2 regions of the Lysinibacillus sp. C5.1 genome follow, and region 2 is predicted to be linked to the other one. Evidence: riboswitches for the same ligand, from Rfam matches in the RefSeq annotation. Region 2 holds a riboswitch; the other holds the start of a gene.
What was found. A riboswitch is a leader RNA that binds a small molecule or an ion and turns the genes downstream of it on or off. The one in region 2 is predicted to bind S-adenosylmethionine.

Region 1 (8,076 bases), 1.7 Mb from region 2:
CGAGTAAGCCAGATAGTCCGATGAAATCAGGCTTCTCTTTACGAATCGCTTCAATTAACTGAGCTGGCGTTACTTTAATACCTAAATCAACGACTTTGTAGCCATTATTACTTAAAATAATATCTACTAGGTTTTTACCGATATCATGCACATCACCTTTTACAGTAGCGAGCACCATTTTACCTTTACCAGAACTGTCCTCATTTTTTTCCATAAATTGCTCAAGATGTGCTACAGCAGCCTTCATAACACCCGCTGATTGTAATACTTCTGCTACGATAAGCTGATTATCGTTGAATAAACGGCCAACCTCAGCCATCCCTTCCATCAGCGGCCCATTAATAATATCAAGCGGCGCCTCAAAAATTTCACGAGCGGCATCTAAGTCTTCAATAAGCCCCTCTTTTGTTCCTTCTAAAATATAGTAAGCTAAGCGCCCTTCCACCGTTTTCGGAATATCCGCTTCTGTTTTCTCTTTCTTTTTATCACGATAAAAATCAGTGAAAACCGCTAATGTTTCATCATTTGTATTAAACAATAAATCATTTGCTAGCTTAATTTCCGCTTCAGGAATCGATGCATAACGCTCTAATTTCTCTGTATTTACAATCGCGTAATCCAAGCCCGCCTGTGTACAGTGATATAAATAAACAGCGTTCAGAACTTCACGGCCAACTGGTGGTAAGCCGAAAGAAATATTACTGACACCGAGTACCGTTAACGTACGTGGCATTTTTTCTTTGATAAGACGAATGCCCTCAATTGTTTCAAGTGCTGATCCAATATATTGTTCATCTCCAGTACCTACCGGGAACATTAACGGGTCAAAAATAATATCTTCAGGAGCCAAGCCCCATTTCTCCGTTAATAATTGATAAGAACGCTCAGCAATTTCTAATTTACGATGACGATCTACTGCCATCCCCTGCTCATCAATCGTACCGACAACTAAAGAAGCACCATATTTTTTCACTAATGGCATTACGGCGTCAAAACGTTCCTCTCCATCCTCTAGGTTAATAGAGTTAATGATGGCTTTCCCTTGAGAAAATTTCAATGCTTCCTCAATTACTTTTTCATCTGTGGAGTCGATAACCAGTGGAACCTTAACTTTTTTCACAACTTCCTGCATAAATCCACGCATATCCGCCAATTCATCTCGGTCAGGGTTCGCTAAACAAATATCAATAACATGTGCACCATTTTTCACTTGCGCACGTGCAATTTCTGCCGCTTCCTCATATTTACCATCAATAATTAAATTTTTAAATTTTCGAGAGCCAATAACATTTGTTCGTTCCCCAATAAATAATGGACGCATTGAATCATCGTACACTAAAGGTTCAATACCCGATACGACATGACCATGTGTAGCTTCAGGTAATTGACGTGGCTTTGCATCCTTCAGTACTTCTCTAATTGCTGCAATATGGGCTGGTGTTGTCCCACAACAACCACCGACAATATTCAGCCAGCCTTTTTCCGCAAAACCTTTTAATTTTTGTGATAGGGATTCGGGTGATTCATGATAGCAACCTTCCTCATCCGGTAAACCTGCATTCGGATAACAGCTAATATAGCCAGTAGAAAGCTCTGCTAGTGAACGAATATGGTCGGTCATAAATTCTGGACCAGTTGCACAGTTTAAACCGACTGAAAGCGGCTTAATATGTTCGATTGATATGTAAAAAGCATCAATTGTTTGCCCTGCTAATGTTGTACCCATCGGTTCAATCGTGCCGGATATCATCACCGGTAATTCTTTGCCCGTCTCTTTAAACGCACGTGACACCCCTAGTGTCCCCGCTTTTACATTGAGCATATCTTGACTCGTTTCAAGTAGCAGTACATCTGAACCTGCTTCAATTAGAGCCTTTGCCTGTACATAAAAGTTTTCTTCTAGTTCATCAAAGGTAATACCGCCAGTGACTGATAACGTTTTCGTCGTTGGGCCCATCGCTCCGGCAACGAAACGTGGCCATTCTGAAGTAGAAAATTCATCCACTACTTTGCGTGCAATTTCCACAGCACGTTTATTAATCTCTTCCGCCTTAGCCCCAAGATTATATTCATTTAATACGAGAGGTGTACCGCCAAACGTATTTGTGCAAATGATATCCGCACCAGCTTCTAAATATTTTCGATGAACCTTTTCAAGCACATCGGGTCTAGTTAATACAAGATTCTCGTTACATCCATCAAGCTCCTCACCACCAAAATCTTCTGCTGATAAGTTTTCATTTTGAAGCATTGTACCCATTGCGCCATCCAGAATTAAAATTCGTTTCTCTAGTTGCTCTTCAATCAAGTGCTTAGCCATCTATACTTACTCCTTTTTTCTGTTCATCCAATTGTCCGATAAATTTCATTAATTCAAGCGTCATATCATAACGTAAAAACGGTGTAATTAAATAAATACCATTAAAATATTCTGCCGCTACTTCTACTAACTCTTTGGCAATTGCAATCCCTTCTAATGTTGAACGTTCTTTATCTTCACCACACGCCTTCATACGTGATAGTGCATCGTCTGATAATTTAATCCCTGGTACTTCATGATGTAAAAACTCGGCGCTCTTATAGCTCGTTACTGGCATAATACCAATATAGATTGGGGCGTCTAAATGCTTTGTTGCTTCATAAATTTCCACAATTTTTTCTTTTGTATAAACAGGTTGAGAAATAAAATAATCCGCACCATGTTCAATCTTTTTCTCTAAGCGTGCTACTGCACGATCTAATACACGAACATTGGGGTTAAATGCTGCCGCAACAGAAAAGTTTGCTTTCTTACGAAGTGGCTTACCGGAAAATGATATCCCCTCATTCAACTGTTTAATTAATTGAATAAGCTCCATGGATGAAACATCATAAACACTTGTGGCACCTGGGAAGTCTCCTACCTTTGTTGGATCTCCAGTAACCGCTAAAATATCATGAATGCCAAGTGCATTTAAGCCCATTAAATGGGATTGTAGACCAATTAAGTTACGGTCACGGCACGTAATATGCGTCAACGGTCGTACACCATGTGTCTCCTTTAATAACGCACCCATAGCGACATTACTAATGCGGGGAGACGCAAGCGAATTATCAGCCATCATCACGACATCTGCACCTGCTTCATATAATTTTTTTGCCCCTTGAATAAAACCGTCAATTTCTAGATGTCTTGGAGTGTCTAACTCTACGATAACCGAACGTTCGCGCTTCACCTTTTCATGTAGCGGTTCATATGTCGCAGGTTCCGCTTCCCGCACAATCTCTACTTTTTCAGGTTTCGTATACTTTGCTTCAACCGGCGTTAACTCTTCTAAATATTTCTTCGCAGCTGCTATATGCTTAGGTGTCGTACCACAACATCCACCGATTAAACGAACACCTTGGTCACGCAATGCAACTGCCGCTCGGCCAAAATAATCAGCTTCTGACTCATAAACGACACGCCCATCCTCTAAATCTAGTAGTGACGCATTTGGATATGCTGACATAAATGCTTTATCAGGAAGCTCCACACCTTCAAATGCTTGAATTGTATGATGGGGACCTAAACGACAATTGACGCCTACTACATCTGCACCAAGAGCTTGTAACTCATGTAATGCTTGATTTAACGTCATTCCATTTTGCAACACACCCGGCTCATGCATGGATACTTGTGCAATAATTGGTAGCTCTGTTTTGCTGCGTAACATTTTTAACGTTGCACTTAACTCTTCAAAATCATAATACGTTTCAAGTAAAAGACCATCAGGATTGCCTGCAAGTAACACATTTGCTTGTTCTTCAACAGTCAATAATATTTCCTCTAATGTAGCATCACTTTTACGAATGCCACGGATGCCACCAATTGTCCCTAAAACAAATTGCCCGCCATCAGCTGCCGCTCGTTTTGCAATCGTGATTGCCGCTTCATTAAATTGTTGCACTCGTGATTCTAAGCCGTAACGTGCTAATTTAATCGCATTTGCACCGTAAGTATTGGTCTGAATGACATCTGCACCAGCGGCTATATATTCTCTATGAATTTTTTCAATTAACTCCGGTCTTTGTACATTCATTTCCTCATGACAGTACTCTAAGCCGTAACCATATAATACTGTACCAATGGCTCCATCCGCAGTAAGCACATGTGTTTTTAACTTTTCTAGCAATCCCATAAATCGTAGCCCTCTCTTTCCTTGTATCCAAAATATAAAAAGCCTTCTTTTACAAAAAGAAGGCTTTAACGAATCGCAATTGTTGTTCCTTCTCATCTTCGACCAATAAGGTCTTCTGGATTTAGCACCTGACATAAGTTGGTTGCTGAAGCTTCATAGGGCCAGTCCCTCGGCTTCTCTTGATAAGAATATAGTATGAATTTTTCAAATAATTAAAAGAATCATATCGTTTACAGGCGATAGAGTCAAGACTATTTCACTTAACAAAGAAGATTTCTCACGAAAAAAATATTATTTTAGCTTTAACTTCACCGTGATACTAGTTTTTCCGCAAGCGCTTCGCCTATTTTTTTACCATTTTGAATACAAGCACCAATACCTACGCCGAAATATGAGCAACCTGCTATCGATAAGTTGGGATACCGTTCTGCAAGCTCCGCTGTTAAGCCTTTCAACGCCTCATGATGTGCCAAATCGTATTTTGGCATTTGATCGATCCACTTGGCTACATTTACAACCATTGGTTTTTCATCAATGCCTAAACTTTTCTTTACATCTTCTAATGCTACAGCTGTCAATTCTTCATCTGTCATCATACGTAATGTTTCATACGCAGGGTTAATGCTCTTATAAAAGAGGCGCACGAGCAATTTGCTATTAGCAGATGTATGTTTCCATTTTCGGCTTGTCCATGTTGCGGCATTGCATTGTACATTCGAGTTATGTGACACAATAAAGCCTGTCCCATCTGCCGGTAACACTGCGTCCGGTACATCAAAGCCCAAGTAAATGGTGATGGCAGAGGCTGTAGTAAATTCTTTAAAATAGCGATCCAAAGATGGGTCCTGTAATAAGCTTTGTACGGCTTCATTTGGCAGTGCTAATACTATGTGCTCAGCCTCAAACATGCTTCCATCTGCTAATGTAATTGTATAATGTTCTTCCTGTTTTTTTACATTGGTTGTCGCTACGCCTTTAATAATTTCTACATTTGTTAACGTTTCTTCAAGACGATGGATAAGTGATGATAAGCCCTGTTTAAACGAAATAAACTTTTTGTTGGAAGCTTTTACAAATTGTTCGCGATTTGCCTCAAAACCTTTAATAATACTACCGTACTCATTTTTATAGTCGATTATGTACGGTAAGGTAGATGCTATCGACAGTTGATGGAGGTCACCCGAATATACCCCAGCTAATACTGGTGCAATTTGATTTTGTACAAGTTCTTCCCCTAAGTAATATGTTAAAAACTCACCGATTGAGCTGTCCTTAGTAAAGCCTTTATTCGGCATTGTTAAATCTTGTAATGCCTGTTGTTTACCTGCTTCTGATACTAGTGTACTCGCTTCAAGAGACGCTAAACTCATTGGAATACCGAATGTTGAATCAGCAGGGATCGCATGTAATTCGTCATTTGTATAGATATAAGATACCCCTGTTTCGTTGTACACTAGCTCCCGTTCGAAATTAAGCTCCTGCACCAGCTCCATGACCCCTTTATGACGAGCCACAATCGAGTCAGCACCCGTTTCCATAATGAATCCTTGCTCATAAGCGGAATGTAACTTACCACCTAAGTAGGGATTTTTCTCAACAAGCACTAGTTTGACATCTATGTTTTTTTGCAATACTTGGCGTTGTAAATAATGCATCGTACATAAACCAGTAATGCCGCCACCTAATACAACTATTGTTTTCATAAAGTATCGCCCCTAATTCGTTATTTCTCTCCTTATTAGTATAAACTTTTTTCACAAACAATAACGTTCAACCCATTACAAATTTAGCAACACTATAAAGTGTCAGGCACTCAAACAATTCGAAATTGTTTGAGTGCCTGACACCGAAAGTTCACCTAGTTTAAGTTTTGTGCGACATTTGCTAATTTGTCAGCTGAATTTGTTACTTCATTAAATGCTAGCCCAAGCTCATGAAGGACCTGAGCTACGGCCTGAACCTCTTTTTCCATAAGGTCATTTTGACACTTAGCTTCTGTCATTGCATCTAAAATTTTATTAAACTGTCCTTCAGTTTGAGCCATGTTCTCCTCACCTGAAGCAACCTCTGCCTGAATATTACTAAGCGAATATGCCAGTTTAGACGTTCGCTCTGTCGTTTTTTCTAATAATTTTGCAACGGATGTAACAGATTCTTTCGTCTGACTAGACAATTTACGTACTTCCTCTGCCACAACACTAAAGCCTTTCCCCGCCTCTCCAGCGCGGGCTGCTTCAATAGCTGCATTTAAAGCAAGCAGATTTGTTTGGTTGGCAATGTTCGTTACAACATTCATAATCGCTTCCATTTCTTTCGACATATCCGTTAATTGTTTAATATTATCCGTAATATCATCCACTGACTGAATAATATTACACATATTTTGAGATTGATGTTGTAAGCATTCGCGACCTTCTATTGCTTGACTTTCTGCTAACGTACTCACCTGAAGCGATTTTTTTGCCAATTGCTTAATTTCATGTGATTGATTATTTAATAGATGGAAGGAGGCATTTGTTTCTTGTGAAATGGTCGCTAATCCTTCTGACGATTCCACAATTTTTTTCTCAACTGCTTCTTTCTCACGTTCAACGTTTTCCTTCAGTTGCTCAATTGTACTTTCGAACGCTTCTAATACAAGTTGCTGCTCGAAATTAGAAATTTTAGAAATTGCTCGTATTGTATTCAATTGGTCTTTCGGATGCACTACATGTTCTTCAACTAAATCAATAAATGACATGGTTAAATCTTGGAAAGCACAAATATACCATTGTGTTCTCAGTCCGATATGTACATGCACTTTTGCGATATTTACTCGTCTTTTATAAAATTCCTCATCAATTGTACCGTTAAACATTTCAATAATATGACGACGCAATGTGACCTTCAATTTATCCACAGAACTATGTTTATTAATAATATCTACTAAACTATGCTCAGTTCCAATCATTTCATAAAACCGGTCAACGATGTGATTTATGTTGTCCTCAACAAATGGTTTAAAAGCTTTTAAATATTGTAAATCTTCTTTTGTCAAATTTAGCATTTCAATTTGCTTAACCAGTGTTCGAGAGTTCGGAACATCCATTGTCACCGAGTATTGCTGTAAATCTAACGTCATTGCCTTTTTCTGTTTTTGAAAAATCACACTTTTCCCTCTTTCATTACGTGTTCTTTTGAAAAGCTGAGCAAAAATCCCATTTCCGTTTACCCAAATATATTGACAAATCTATGAAAAGATACCACAACCATTAATAAATTTACAAGAAAATAATATAACAAAATAACATCATAATAAGCAGTAATTCATTATTTTTCATTATTAAAATCACTCATATACATTATACATTTTTAATATAATTGTCAATTTATTATATCCTATATTTTACCATTAAGTAGCATACAGTTTAAAAGTAAACTAAATGGTTTTCAACTGTTAAATTGCAATAAAACGCTATCATAATTTTTTTCAGTAGCTATTTCTACAGTATTTATTAGAATTTACGTATTCCCTCTGCAACACTACATGTAATATTAAGTATCTGTAATTTCAATATCTCCCCTTCGGCCATTTATTAAGAGTCCTTTATCCTGTTTTTTTATTTAAAAATGAATATAATTAACCATTGTAAATTTTGTTAATAAATAGCATAAAATAACCATTCTATTAACAGTCTACTCCTGTAAAAACGAATTCTCTCTCATATCATTTTTCTATGTATAGATGTATGATCACTATTTGCTCATCCACCACAATAAAAAACCGCAACGCCTAGTTCACAGCTAACCGTTACGGGTAAATTTCAATATCATAAAATTTCAAATTTAAAGTTCTTCTAATTCTTCTAGTAAAACGGTTGCTTCTTCTATACCTGCTTCTGCCGCAAGCCCATACCATTTTTTCGCTTCTTTAATA
Region 2 (8,076 bases):
CACCTATGTTAAACGGACTTATTATTTTATGTGCCTATCTCATCGGCTCTATACCTTCTGGGTTATGGATTGGCAAAATATTTTACAAAACAGATATTCGCGAGCATGGTAGTGGCAATTTAGGGGCTACCAATACTTTCCGTATATTAGGAAAAAAAGCGGGTTTAGTGGTGACGGTGATGGATGTTTTAAAAGGAACAGCAGCCGTGTTACTAGTGACGCTACCAGTATTTGCTGATGTCACGATCCACTCACTTATTTTAGGGCTTGTTGCGGTCATTGGACATATGTTCCCAATCTTTGCAAATTTCCGTGGCGGTAAAGCGGTTGCTACTTCAGCTGGCGTCCTTCTAGGCTATTCTTGGCCTTTATTCATTTTACTATTCATCACTTTTATCGTAACATTAAAGCTCACGAAAATTGTCAGCCTCACATCCATGATTGCGGCACTCGTCGCATTAATTTATTCGATAATCTATTATTTTGTGACAGGCGACTTTGCATTAGGGATTTTAGTAGCCTTTTTATTTACCTTTATCATTTATCGACACCGAGCAAATATTTCGCGCATTAAAAATGGCACGGAGCCAAAAGTTAAATGGCTTTAAAAATGAAAGGAGTTCTCGCATGAATATCGCACTGACAGCGCAAGCTTTACAATGGTTTAAAAATGAAATGGAAGTCGAAAAAGGTGATTCAATTCGCTTTTATGCTAGATATGGTGGCTCAAGTCCATTTCATGAAGGTTTTTCCCTAGGGATGACACGTGAAGAACCAATTGAGATAGGCGTTCAAACTGTAGTAGACGATGTCACATACTATATTGACGAAAAAGATTTATGGTTTTTTAACGATTATACCTTACACGTTGATGTAGACGAACAACTTCACGAATTAAAGTATGACTATAAAAAATAACACAGTATTTCCTTTCGCTATTGAAAGGAAATGCTGTTTTTTTTTCAAAACTAAACCATCTTAAGTTAACTCGTTTTGGTTTAGCTCTCCGCAAAATTGACCATCCTCATACTAGTCAATCTATACTCTGAGGAGGAATATAAATGCCCGTTTCAGAAAACAACAATACCTCCCAACAGCCATTATCGAATTTACTGCACACTTCGCTTTCAGAAAATATTTTTACAATCAAAGAAGCACTTGGTCATAGTAATGATGTGATTATTCGTGAAATTATTATCGACAAACTTGATTGTTTAGCTATCGCCATTATCAACATTGATGGTATTTCTGACAAAACTGTTATTACGGATTTTATACTTGAAAATCTACTGCTTGAAATTGACAACGAACCGGAAAATAAAATTGACAACATAAATGACTATATGAAAAAACATTGTTTAGCGGTAGGTGATGTAAAAGATCTTTTTGATTTTACCGCATTATTTACGTCCATTTTAAATGGTGAGACCGTCATTTTATTAGCAGGGCAATCCGTGGCAATTGGAACAGATACTAAAAACGCAAAAGATCGAGCCGTCACCGAGCCACAAACAGAATCTGTGATTAGAGGGCCCCGCGAATCTTTTACTGAAACATTGCGGACCAACACAGCACTCATTCGTCGCAAAATAAAAAGCCCTAATCTTTGGATAAAATCTCGGGTCATAGGAGAGGTAACCCAAACAGATGTAGCTGTTATGTATATCAATGGCATAGCCAATGACAAAATTGTACAAGAGGTGCTTGACCGACTAGATCGAATTAAAATTGATGGTGTATTAGAAACCGGCTATATTGAGGATTTTATTCAGGACTCGAAATATTCCATATTTCCAATGATTTATAATACAGAACGGCCAGATGTTATTGCCGGTGAATTATTAGAAGGTCGAATTGCGATATTAGTGGATGGAACACCTCTTGTGTTAACCGTCCCTGTCGTATTTACATCCTTTTTACAGGCTGCAGAAGATTATTACCAAAATTGGATTATTAGTTCCCTAATCCGCCTTTTACGTTTTTTTGGTATTTCGCTTGCATTAATTATGCCTTCTTTATATGTGGCTATTACGACCTTTCATCAAGAAATGCTTCCGACGCCAATGCTTATTAGTATCGCTTCACAGCGAGAAGGCGTGCCCTTCCCCGCCGTCGTTGAAGCACTAATTATGGAAGTTGCCTTTGAAATATTGCGAGAGGCAGGTCTACGGATGCCAAGAACGATTGGTCCAGCCGTATCCATTGTCGGTACGTTAGTAATAGGACAAGCTGCCGTGGAAGCTGGCGTAGTATCCGCGGTGATGGTCATTATCGTGGCATTAACAGCCATTTGTAGTTTCCTGTTTCCTTCTTACAGCTTATCAAATACGATTCGTGTCCTACGCTTCCCTCTTATGATATTAGCTGCGATTTTTGGTTTATTTGGGGTGATGTTCGGCATTATGATGATTATCCTTCATTTATGTAGTTTAAGATCTTTTGGTGTTCCATATATGAGTCCATTCGGGCCATTAATTGTAAAAGACCAAAAAGATGCGATGGTCTTGTTCCCACGCAGAAAGTTATTGACAAGACCCCGACTGGTTAGTCAAAAAAATAATGTTCGAGAACAACAATATCACGAAAAAAAGAACTAAACATTAAAGTGCAAATGAGGAATCCATCATGTCAAACAGAAAGATGATTTTGTTATTCTTAATCCTCACTTTATTATTGAGTGGTTGCTGGAGTAAGCGAGAATTAAACGAATTAGCAATCGTCGTGGCACTAGGTATCGATAAGGTCGATGAGGATTTTGAAGTTTCCATTCAAGTAGTAGATCCGAGTCAAATTTCTTCAAAGCAACCATCCAGTGGACGCGCACCCGTTGTTACCTACCATGCTAAAGGAAAAAGTGTGTTTGAGGCCATTAGAAGAATGACAACGTTAACACCTCGGAAACCTTATTTTGCTCATTTGCAAATTGTCGTAATAGGTGAAGAATTAGCAGAGGCAGGCTTAAACGAACCACTAGATTTTATTGCAAGAGATCATGAATTTAGAAACGACTTTGATCTTGTAGTATCTCATAAAACAGCGGCAAAAGAAGTGCTGAATGTCTTAACACCCATTGAAAAAATGCCCGCCAATAAATTATTAAATTCGATCAAGGTGTCGGAAAAATCATGGGGCTCAACCTTATCTGTTCGCACAGATGAATTGCTCAACACCCTTAGTGGTAAAGAAAAAAGTGCCGTTTTATCAGCAGTTGAGATACAAGGAGATTTGCAATTAGGGATTGACCAAACCAATGTAGAAAGAATTAAAACACCTGTTATTTTAAAATATGCGGGTATCGCTATGTTTAAAGAGGATAAATTAGTCGGGTTATTATCAGAAGATGACAGTATTTATTTTAATTACTTGAATAACAAAATTAAAAGTACAGTAGAAGTTCTCGCGTGCCCTAAAGGTGGAGAGTTATCCACTGAAATTACGAGTTCGTCCTCCAAAATTAAAGGGACTTTCAAAAATGGTACGCCGCACATCACGATAAAAATTGATGTTACGCAAAATATTGGTGAAGTGAATTGTGCCATTAATTTAACCCAAAACCACACCATTCAACAGATCGACAAAAAGACAGCAGAAAAGATAAAAGCACATACAGAAAAAACTTTAGCTATTATTCAGAAAAATTATAAGCTCGATTTATTAGGTTTTAGCGAGGCACTCCATCGCAGCGATCCGAAAAAGTGGGAAAAGATTCATAAAGAATGGTCAACACTTTATCCAACTGTACCTGTTACGATCGATGTACAGGTCACAACTCAAGGATTAGGAACAATCCAAAACTCATTATTGTACAATTCAAAGGAGTAACTCACGATGTTCATTAGCATGATCGTCATACTTGTTTCGTTGATGATTGCTTATATTATGATTCCCCCATTGTTGAAAAAAGGCGAAAAAAAAACAATATTCGCCTTTTCTATTTTATTGTTTATAGGCGCCATTTTAAATATCGCCATTGGTTTAAAAATAAATATCCCTAGCCCATTAGATTTTATTACATTTATTTTTACACCTATTAGGAAAATGTTATTATCATTTTTTTAATAAGAATGACTAGAAAGGGTAGTGACTAATGGAAAAACAATTACTTAGTGCCAGACAATTTACAATCATTACCCTTCTCCATTCTATCGGGACGGCCATATTAATTGTGCCAGCGAGCATTACAAAGCAGCTTCATCAAGATGCATGGATTGGCGCAACTATTGGCGTCTTATTAAGCTCTTTAATTGTAAAATTGTATACAAGCCTTGGAACTCAAACACCGCACCTTACGTTTGTCGAAGCAAATGGAAAAATTTTAGGTAAATTTTTTGGAACTTTGACCTCTCTAGGGTTTATCACTCTCGCATTTTTTTCAGCTAGTGAATTGTTATATTTTATTGGCATCTTTATGCAAACAGAAGTAATGCCCGAGACACCTACTTTGTCCTTTGCTGTATTATTTACCATTATTCTTGTTTTTGCATCGTTTCTAGGCATTGAAGTGTTTGCACGGTCAGCAGAAATCCTATTTCCTATATTTCTATTTATATTTATTGTATTTCTTGTTTGTATTTCGCCTCAAATTAATATTGAAAATATCCAACCTATTTTTGAAACAAAGACAACATCTTTAATAACCGGTATTCTTAAATTTATGAGTATTTTTTCATTCCCGCTCGTTATGTTACTTATGATTTTCCCTTCTGCTGTTAATATACCGAAAGCAGCACAAAAAGGATTTTATTTCGGCACGCTCTGCGGAGGAATTGTATTAATTATCATTATCGCCCTCTCAACACTCGTAATTGGTCCAACGAATACTTCCATTGAGTCATTTCCTAGCTATGCACTGGCTCAACGGATTTCTATAGGCAATTTCTTTCAACGTGTTGAAATTGTTATGGCTGTCATGTGGATTATCTCCATCTATATTCGAACTTTTCTCTATTTTTATGCTTCTGTAATAGGTATAGCACAAATCCTAAATATTAAAGATCCACGACCATTGATTTTGCCATTAGGAATGTGCATGATTGCGTTGTCTCAAATTGTTCATCCGAATATTGTGCATTCTAATAATTATAATCAAAAAATTTGGCCGCTATATTCAGGCTTATTCACTGTCTTGTTAGCCTTATTATTACTTGTCATTGCAAAAATGCGAAAGATAAAAAGCAAAACAGCTGGTGATTGTTCAAATCAACAAACTGACCAAAGTACATTGAACTCAAGTGAAACACCATAAAAAATCCAATTTCTCAGTATTTCGATTGAGAAATTGGATTTTTTAAATCTTCACAAAAGCAAATGGAAAGCGACAAATTAGATATGGTATTCAATTTCATCAACAAAATCCCATTCATACGGCGTTTCTTGATAAACATAGTAGTTTAGCCAATTGGAGAATAATAAATGGGTATGTGCTCGCCATGTATTAATAGGTTCTTTAGCTGGGTCATCATTCGGGAAATAGTTAACAGGCACTGCAATGTCGATTCCTTTTGCCACATCGCGACTATATTCATCGGCTAGTGTTGTCGCATCGTATTCTAAGTGCCCAGTAATCATAATATTTTTATTATCTTTTGATTGGACAATAAAAACGCCTGCATCTTCTGAATACGATAGTAAACGTAATTTCGGATGATTGCGTACTTCTTCGATTGAAACAGAAGTATACCGCGAATGTGGTGCTGTAAATAAATCACTAAATCCTCTTACTAAATCGACCGTTAAATCCGTAATCACATGTGAATATACACCCGAACACTTTTCTGGTAATTCAAATTTTCCGATGCCATAGTGATGATATAAGGCAGCCTGTGCACCCCAACAGATATGCAAGACAGATGTGACATTCTTAGCAGACCAATCCATTATCTCTGAGATTTCTTCCCAATAATTCACTTCTTCAAATGCCATTTTTTCCACTGGTGCACCCGTAATAATCATCCCGTCAAAGCGACGATGGCGTATCTCATTAAATGTTGAATAAAAGAGTTGTAAATGCGATTTACTAACATTTTTAGACTCGTGTGTTGCCGTATTTAAAAATGTTATATTGACTTGTAATGGCGTATTTCCAAGCAATCGAAGTAATTGTAATTCTGTTTTCTCTTTTTCCGGCATTAAATTAAATATTAAAATATTTAACGGACGAATTTGTTGTGTTTTGGCACGATCTTCTTCCATGACGAATATTTTTTCCTCACGTAAATGTTCTCCAGCTGGTAAGTTTTTCGGAATATTAATTGGCATATTGTTGTCCCCTTTTCTTTCATTTTTTTCTCTCTATGTAAATTAAAAAATCCCCCTCATTCCATAAGAGCAAGAATGAGAAGGATAATTATCACGTTCACTCTTATCTCTCAAAGGAAAAATCCTTTGGTGGAATTAGCACCTTTCTAACAATGTTAGAGGTTGCTGAAGCGTCATAGGGCCAAATCCCTCAGCTTCTCTTGATAAGATTATTCAATTAAAAAGAATTGTATCATGAACAATTAAGAATTTCAATAATACATAGAATATTTTGTATTTAAATGAATGGAAGCTTATGAATTGTTAAACACTACTATCAAGTTATATTTTTGACAGCCAGTCCCAATTCTAATAGGCATACACGAAAATTAATGGAACCAATAAATCGTAATGGCAATCATAGAGGTATTATGTTAACATATACCTTTAGTAACAGAGAGGAACGTGAATATTTTGATTAAAATTGAACTCCCAAAACCAGACTTAGTAATTCGTCAACGTGAGCAAGTATTAAAACCAGGGGATGTAGAAATTACGCCTTTCCACGGATTTATTGATTTCCATAAAATCACTCGCGAAAAAGGTGGCATTTTCTTATTTTATAATGAAAAAAATGAGCTATTATTTGTAGGGAAAGCACGTAAAATTCGCCAACGTATTAAAAAGCATTTTGAAGATAATGTATCACCAATGAAAAAATACCGTGATGAAATTTTCAAAATCGAAGTGTATGAAATTGATGATCCAATGGAACGTGAAATTTACGAAACATATGCGATTAACACATTCCGTGCAAAATATAATCTAGATAAAGTATTTTATTAAGATTCAAGCCGTTAGCATACATGATGCTAACGGTTTTTCTATTCTATAGTGGCAAAAAGAAAAACCCCAAGCGTTGTCACTCGAGGTTTTCATCATTAGATAAATAGTTTTTCATCTTTAAATTTATGAGCTGTTAGCCAACTGACGATAACAAAGATAATCAATGAAGCTACTATCGGGATGGTCACCGTATGCATACCAAAAATCGTCGGATAAAAGCGATCAATCATAATATATAACGTCATGCCCGTAATCATGGACGCAATCGCCCCGTATTTATTGGCTTTTTTCCAATACAACCCTAGGACAACTGACCAAATAAAGACAGCCTCTAAGCCACCAAATGCAAATAAATTGAGCCAAACAAGTAAATCTGGCGGATTTAACGCAAATACAACGACTGCCAAACCAATCACCGTTGTTACCACGAAGCTAGCACGCTTGATTTCTCGATCATTGGCAGTGGGCTTGATATAGTTCAAATAAATATCCTTTACCACTGTTGAACTAACTAGCATCAGCAACGCATTCACGGTAGACATCGTCGCTGCCATCGGTGCTGCTAACACAATGCCCGCTAAAAACGGCGGCAACACTTTTAACGTAAGCAACGGCATTACCTTATCACCAATTTCAATGCCAGGAATTACTGGACGGGCTAATACACCAATCAAGTGCATCCCGAACATAATTGTCCCAATAGCAATTGTGCCAATAATAATCGCTAAATGCATGCTTTTGGAATCTTTATAGCTCATGGCGCGGACTGCTATTTGAGGAAGCCCTACCACACCAATGCCGATTAAAATCCAAAATGTTGAGACGTACAATGGTGTCAGTTCCCCTTCAGCACCAAATGGTGACACTAGGTTTGGATTTTCCGCAACAAGGGACGTCATAATTTGATCGATGCCACCACCGGCAACGATTGTCCCAATCAGTAAAATTACAGTACCAATCACCATAATGGAACCTTGAACCGTATCCGTTAAC

Region 1: linked by a shared signal. The riboswitch ahead of I5435_RS20415 (bifunctional homocysteine S-methyltransferase/methylenetetrahydrofolate reductase) and the one ahead of metA (homoserine O-acetyltransferase MetA) in region 2 are both predicted to bind S-adenosylmethionine.

Annotation. Positions count from the first base shown of each region.
Region 1 covers NZ_CP066226.1:4,151,917-4,159,992, forward strand. The annotation lists gene metH (methionine synthase) at 1-2,320, opposite strand, end outside; gene I5435_RS20415 (bifunctional homocysteine S-methyltransferase/methylenetetrahydrofolate reductase) at 2,313-4,160, opposite strand; SAM riboswitch class I at 4,250-4,349, opposite strand; gene hemG (protoporphyrinogen oxidase) at 4,469-5,863, opposite strand; gene I5435_RS20425 (globin-coupled sensor protein) at 6,019-7,308, opposite strand; gene I5435_RS20430 (SEL1-like repeat protein) at 7,986-8,076, opposite strand, start outside.
Region 2 covers NZ_CP066226.1:2,482,877-2,490,952, forward strand. The annotation lists gene plsY (glycerol-3-phosphate 1-O-acyltransferase PlsY) at 6-608, shown strand; gene I5435_RS11970 (HesB/YadR/YfhF family protein) at 628-918, shown strand; gene I5435_RS11975 (spore germination protein) at 1,062-2,597, shown strand; gene I5435_RS11980 (Ger(x)C family spore germination protein) at 2,626-3,822, shown strand; gene I5435_RS11985 (hypothetical protein) at 3,829-4,059, shown strand; gene I5435_RS11990 (GerAB/ArcD/ProY family transporter) at 4,088-5,245, shown strand; gene metA (homoserine O-acetyltransferase MetA) at 5,323-6,258, opposite strand; SAM riboswitch class I at 6,359-6,468, opposite strand; gene I5435_RS12000 (nucleotide excision repair endonuclease) at 6,712-7,083, shown strand; gene panF (sodium/pantothenate symporter) at 7,179-8,076, opposite strand, start outside.